Regions from separate parts of the Pseudomonas sp. MF09156 genome, predicted to be linked through region 2. Evidence: riboswitches for the same ligand, from Rfam matches in the RefSeq annotation. Region 2 holds a riboswitch; the other holds the start of a gene.
What was found. A riboswitch is a leader RNA that binds a small molecule or an ion and turns the genes downstream of it on or off. The one in region 2 is predicted to bind cobalamin.
Positions count from the first base shown of each region.

Region 1: it holds a riboswitch for cobalamin, as region 2 does, so the genes downstream of both, cobO (cob(I)yrinic acid a,c-diamide adenosyltransferase) here and cobW (cobalamin biosynthesis protein CobW) in region 2, are expected to answer to the same signal.

Region 1 is NZ_JCBCUR010000001.1:939,615-943,021, reverse strand. Features, by position in the region: gene AC19YY_RS04535 (cobyrinic acid a,c-diamide synthase CobB) at 1-1,139, opposite strand, end outside; gene cobO (cob(I)yrinic acid a,c-diamide adenosyltransferase) at 1,136-1,747, opposite strand; cobalamin riboswitch at 1,828-2,075, opposite strand; gene AC19YY_RS04525 (PQQ-dependent sugar dehydrogenase) at 2,175-3,407, shown strand, end outside.
Region 2 is NZ_JCBCUR010000004.1:271,848-275,254, reverse strand. Features, by position in the region: cobalamin riboswitch at 1-170, opposite strand, end outside; gene AC19YY_RS12745 (hypothetical protein) at 222-896, opposite strand; cobalamin riboswitch at 1,597-1,798, shown strand; gene cobW (cobalamin biosynthesis protein CobW) at 1,890-2,957, shown strand; gene cobN (cobaltochelatase subunit CobN) at 2,961-3,407, shown strand, end outside.

The sequences.
Region 1 (3,407 bases), on a different contig from region 2:
AGGGAATGATGATAGGTATGCCCGCGCAGCACGCCTTCCGGCAGCTCGACCGTTTGCAGGGCCAGGGCCGCCAGGCGTTTTTGCATGACCGCATCGCCTTGCAGCAGGCCCAGCAGTTCGGCGCGCGTGCCCTCGACATCGGTCAAGGAATCGAGCAGGTAGAGCATGCCCCCGCATTCAGCCAGCAACGGTTTGCCGGCAGCGTGATGGGCACGGATCGCCTGCAGCATCGCGCTATTTTGCGACAGCGCCTGATGATGCAGTTCCGGGTAGCCACCGGGCAGATAGAGGCTGTCGGCGTCGGGCAGCACGCGGTCATGGATCGGCGAGAAGAAGTGCAACTGCGCGCCCATCGCTCGCAGCAAATCCAGGCTGGCGCCGTAGGTGAAGGCAAAGGCTTCGTCACGGGCCACGGCAATCCGCACCCCGGCCAGCAGCGGCTGGGCTTCGATCAGCTCGGGCGCGGCGAATTCCACCGGCGGTGGCAGCGCTACCTCGCAACTGCTGGCCAGGGCGGCGGCGGCGGCATCCAGGCGCAGGTCCAGGTCATTCAGCTCGCTGGCCTGCACCAGGCCCAGGTGACGGCTGGGCAGCTCAATGCCGGTTTCCCGGGACAGTGCGCCGTACCAGCGCAGGCCTTCGGTCAAGCTGCCTTCGAGCAGTTGGGCGTGGCGCACGGTGCCGACACGGTTGGCCAGGACCCCGGCGAACGGCAGGTCTGCCTGGTAACGCGCCAGCCCCAGCGCCAGGGCGCCAAAGGTCTGGGCCATGGCGGTGCCATCGATCACTGCCAGTACCGGCACGCCAAAATGGCGCGCCAGGTCGGCGCTGGAAGGCGTGCCGTCGAACAGGCCCATCACGCCCTCGATCAGGATCAGGTCCGCCTCCCCCGCTGCTTCCCACAGCAGGCGGCGACTTTCCTGCTCGCCGACCATCCACATGTCCAATTGATAGACCGGCGCACCACTGGCGCGCTCATGGATCATCGGGTCGAGAAAGTCCGGGCCGCACTTGAACACCCGAACCTTGCGCCCCAGGTTGCGGTGCAAACGGGCCAGGGCGGCGGTGACGGTGGTCTTGCCCTGGCCTGACGCCGGCGCGGCGATCAGCACGGCAGGGCAATGGCGCGGCTGGTTCAAAGTTCGATGCCCTTCTGTGCCTTGATACCGGCCTGGAACGCATGCTTGAGCATGCCCATTTCGGTGACGGTGTCGGCCATTTCAATCAGTTCTGGCTTGGCGCCACGCCCGGTGACCAGCACATGCTGCATGGGTGGGCGAGCTTGCAGATCGCCAAGCACCTGGTCGAGGTCGAGATAGCCGTGCTTGAGCGCGATATTCAGCTCATCCAGCACCACCAGGCCGATGGACGGGTCCTGCAACATTTCCCGGGAGACTTTCCAGGCCGCTTCGGCAGCGGCGATATCACGCTGGCGGTCCTGGGTCTCCCAGGTAAAGCCCTCGCCCATCACATGGAAACGCACCTGCTCGGGGAAGCGGCGGAAGAACAGCTCTTCCCCGGTGCTGTTGCGGCCCTTGATGAACTGCACCACGCCGCATTGCAGATCGTGGCCCATGGCCCGGGCGAGCATGCCAAAGGCCGAGCTGCTCTTGCCTTTGCCGTTGCCGGTCAATACCAGCAGCAAACCGCATTCATTCGGTGAGTTGGCAATGCGCTCGTCAATCACCGCTTTTTTGCGCAGCATGCGCGCCAGGTGGCGTTCGTCACGATCAGGGGAATCAGTCATGGCAGCTCTCCGTTGGGGCTGGACAAAAACGGCGGGCAGGAAAAGACCACTTAAATGAAGCCAAGCATCGCCCACCGTGATGCTGTTGGATGGATCAGGCCGGTCTCCGGGCTCATGAGTGACGCCCTGTTGAGCAGGGCGAGCCGACGATGCGCCTTCCCATATCGCAGGCGATACAGTGGCAAAAGCAGCGTCTTGACTCATTTACCGTTGCGGGGGCAGCGCCGGGATCGTGGCCGCACTGTAGAAAAGTGCGCGCACTCACCGGCTTCCCTGTTTCACTCGGTCGACGGGTACGTCACAGAGCACCTGAAACAAGCGGCGAAGGTTAGTGGGTTGGGGGTACAGCGTCAATTAAAGCCGGCCATGCACTTGAACCATCGCCGCGCACCGTACCTCTATGACTACAGGCATTGAGGAGAAAAACATGCACAAGACCCGACTCGCCGTACTGATCATGGCCGCAGGCGCACTCGCCGCCTGCGGCGAAAGCTCAACCTTGCAAGTCTCCGATGGCACCGGGCCGTCGCCCAAGCTGCCGGAACCGAACAAAACCCTGATCCCCACCGTCAACATCGCCCCGGCCATTGGCTGGCCCGATGGCGCCAAGCCGACTGCGGCTGCGGGCACCCAGGTCGGCGCCTTCGCCGAAGGCCTGGACCACCCGCGCTGGTTGTATGTATTGCCCAACGGCGACGTGCTGGTGGCCGAGACCAACGCGCCGCCCAAACCGGATGACTCCAAGGGCATTCGCGGCTGGGTCATGGAAAAGGTCATGGGCCGTGCCGGGGCCGGCGTACCCAGCCCGAACCGCATCACCCTGCTGCGCGATGCCGACCATGATGGCGTGGCAGAAACCCGCACGGTGTTCCTGGAAAACCTCAACTCGCCGTTTGGCATGACCCTGGTGGGCAACGACCTGTACGTGGCCGACTCGGACAAGCTGCTGCGCTTTCCCTATCAACCGGGGGAAACCGCGATCAAGGCCCAGGGCACCAAGGTCATCGACCTGCCGGGCGGCCCGCTCAACCACCACTGGACGAAAAACGTGGTGGCCAGCAAGGACGGCAGCAAGTTGTATGTGAGCGTGGGTTCCAACAGCAACGTCGGTGAAAACGGCCTGGAAGCCGAACAGGGCCGCGCGGCGATCTGGGAAGTCGACCGGGCCAGCGCCAAGCAGCGGATTTTTGCTTCCGGGCTGCGCAACCCCAATGGCATGGCGTGGGAGCCACAAAGCGGCAAGCTATGGACGGCGGTCAACGAGCGCGATGAAATCGGCAGCGACCTGGTGCCGGACTACATCACCTCGGTCCAGGACGGTGGCTTTTACGGCTGGCCGTTCAGCTACTACGGCCAACATGTGGATGTACGGGTCACGCCGCAGGATCCGGACCTGGTGGCCAAGGCCATTGCCCCGGACTATGCCGTCGGGCCACACACCGCATCGTTGGGCCTGACCTTTGCTGAAGGCAACACGCTGCCGGCACAATTTGCCCATGGCGCGTTTATTGGCCAGCACGGCTCGTGGAATCGCAAGCCGCACAGTGGTTACAAGGTAATCTTTGTGCCATTTGCGGGGGGCAAGCCCAACGGCGCACCGGTGGATGTGCTGACCGGGTTCCTCAACAGTGATGAGAAAGCCATGGGCCGGCCGGTGGGC
Region 2 (3,407 bases):
AGGGGGCTCTCCTGAGTCCTGAAAGCATCGCCTTCCCATGCCAAAAGCACAGTGGCTGTGACGCTTCGCTCGCTTACCGTTGCGGGGGCAGCACCGGATTGGTCATGCATGCATGATTGACCGGTTTCCCGTTTCACCCTGTAAAGGGCACCCGAAACAAGATGTGTAGGAGAGCATGGCCAGAGGGCGGGCGTCAAATAGACGAATTGACGCCTGCCTGATCAGCCAGGGCGACGCGGCGACGTGGAAACCCAATCTTCTGAGTAAAAAATACTGCCCAACCCAAATCTGTTGTCTGGTTTGCTTGGACGTGAGAGCGAGACAGGCTTTGTATCCAAATCCCAAAGCAGGTCAGGCCGCTTAAGAAGTTCTTGGGCAACTTTGGTTGCATTGTACGAAAAGTGGCGGGTGCTTCTTGTTTGGCGTGCGGCCTCTCGCAGTTCGTTAAAGTTTACATAATGATCTTTGGGACCTTTGGCAAATTCGCGAAAGTAAATTCTCGCTTGGTCCAGCAGGGCTGCATCGCTGAGACTTTTGAAGTCTCCAGCGATAAGAGCGACTTGGTCCCAGGTCACATTGCCGGAGTGCGAACCAAAGAGTGACTTGACTAGTTCTGGGCGGTTGATGACCTGCTTTGCAAGCTCTACTTGCTCTTGTGTGGCATCTCGTCCGTCGTGTAGTTTGCCTCTCGCCATACTTTTAAGCTCATCCAAGCGAAAGCTGTTGGATGTTTTAGCGCTTGGGACTTCCAAATCTATGAAATGGGCCAGTAGTTTTTCTGCCAGCATTGAGTGGGTGTAGCTCTCAAAATATGGAATGTCCGATGAGATGCTTTGTGTCGGTGCTAAGGTGGGAGAAGTGTCTTTGGGGAGTGTAGTGCGAGGTGCGTTAAGCATAGGCGCACTGGGTTGAATGCTTGCTGAAGACTTCATCGTGTTTGTATCCCCATTGAATAGGTGGGCTTGGGGTTGGATTGTTTGGAAAGCTGCCTTGAGAGTGAGTGATGTTTTTCAAGGCTGCTGTTCCTCGTGCTAACTGCGAAATGGATTTCATTAAATTACAGCACCTCTTTAACTCGTGTGGGCTGGATAGCCAGGCTGGATTCAAGGCGGGCTTTTACATAAGGTGCTTTTACGGTCTGCACTACGTACAGGTCTTTGTAGTGCTGGCTAGTAACGCTCCTGAAAAGGCGATTAGGGGGCAGGCATGAGCAAACGTATAGTCAAAATTGTCCATGTCATAACGTTGAGCTGGTCTCCTGCCAGGTCAGGGTCTATCAGAAATACTATCGGCTGATGTCTACGACAAAGTACGGTGGGAAACATCATTGTTCAGTGTCTGCAAAGATGGGAGGTTATTGGTTTTAGGCGTTATAGCGAGTGATATTGGTTGAATTGCGTTTTCTGTTGGATTGATTGTCATCGTTCCAGCTAATGTGGATGCATATTCAGTGTATGCGGTGGGTTGGTGAGAGGTGCGATAGTTAAGTAGTGTTCGAGGCGTGACGGTTTCACTTTGGGTCCCCAGAGGTGAGGTGCACCCTTGAGTAACTAGATGCGTTTAGCTGCGCGACGTTGACCAGCTGCCGGGCACTGCGTAGCCTTGCACGTTCGAGGTTCTTCGGCTGCGGCCGAAGCTAAGAAGGGAACGCGGTTCAAGCCGCGGCTGCCCCCGCAACTGTAAAGGGTTTATCTGACTGCCACGCCACTGCCTGTACCAGGCGGGAAGGCGCAGCCAGCGCCAGCTGCAAGGCCGGCAAGCCCCAAGCCAGGAGACCTGCCTCGCAACCGATTTTCCATTTCAACCGGGCGGGGTGATCCGGTGACGAATCCAGCACCTGCGCCGCCGCAGGGCCAGTCGTCCCGTATGCCCGCCCCAAAGGGCATCCGATGAAAACACTGGCCAAACTCCCCGTCACTATCGTCACCGGCTTTCTCGGCTCGGGCAAAACCACCTTGCTGCGCCACATGCTGGACAACGCTCAGGGCCGACGCATTGCGGTGATCGTCAACGAATTCGGCGAGCTGGGCATCGACGGCGAGATCCTCAAGCAGTGTTCCATCGGTTGCACCGAAGAAGAAGCCAACGGCCGTGTCTACGAACTGGCCAACGGCTGCCTGTGCTGCACCGTGCAGGAAGAGTTCTTCCCGGTGATGCGTGAACTGGTGGCGCGCCGTGGCGACCTCGACCATATCCTCATCGAAACCTCCGGCCTGGCCCTGCCCAAGCCGTTGGTCCAGGCCTTCCAGTGGCCGGAAATCCGCAGTGCCTGCACGGTTGACGCGGTGATCACCGTGGTCGACAGCCCGGCCGTGGCCGCCGGCACCTTCGCCGCATTCCCCGACCAGGTCGACGCCATGCGCAAACTCGACCCCAACCTGGACCACGAATCGCCACTGCACGAGCTGTTCGCCGACCAACTGGCCAGCGCCGACCTGGTGATCCTCAACAAAACCGACCTGATCAGCCCCGAAGACCTGGCCCGTGTACGCCTGGAAGTCGCCGAAGAACTGCCGCCAGCGGTGAAAATCGTCGAGGCCAGCAGCGGCCGCCTGCCCCTGGACGTGTTAATTGGCCTGGGCGCCGGCTCCGAGGAGCATATCGACGGGCGCCATAGCCATCACGATCATCACCACGAAGGTGAAGACGATCACGATCACGATCACGATGCGTTCGATTCCATCTCCATCGACTTGCCCCAGGCTGATGAAGCGCTGCTGCTCGACGCCCTGAGCCAATTGGTGGTGCAGCACGGCATCCTGCGGGTCAAAGGCTTCGCCGCGATCCCCAACAAGCCGATGCGCCTGTTGATCCAGGGCGTGGGTACGCGCTTTGACAAGCACTTCGACCGCGCCTGGGGGGCTGACGAAGCACGCATCACGCGTCTGGTGCTGATCGGCCAGGATCTGGACGCAGCAGGCCTGGAAGCGCAATTGCGCGCTGCCCTCAGCGTTTAACCCATGCATCTGCTCAGGACCCAGCCCGGTGGCTTCGTCTCCGATGACAACATCGCCGACCTTGGACAAACCCCCGCCGAGCTGGTGATCCTGTGCAGCGGTGATTCCAGCCTGGCGCTGTTGGCCGAAGCCGCCCAGCAACTGCCCGACGACTACCCGAGCCTGCGCCTGGCCAACCCGATGCAGGTGCAGAATCACGCGTCGGTGGACCTGTATGTGGACGAGGTGTTGCGCCACGCCAAGGTCATCCTGATATCCCTGCATGGCGGCATCGGCTACTGGCGCTACGGTATCCAGCGCCTGGTGGAGTTGGCCGAGCAGGGCGTGCAGTTGATCCTGGTGCCGGGGGATGACCGTCCCGATCCCGAACTTAGCGGCCTGAGCACCGTGGATGCGCAGGCGCGTGACCGCCTGTGGCATTTTCTGCGCCAGGGCGGGCTGGCGAATGCG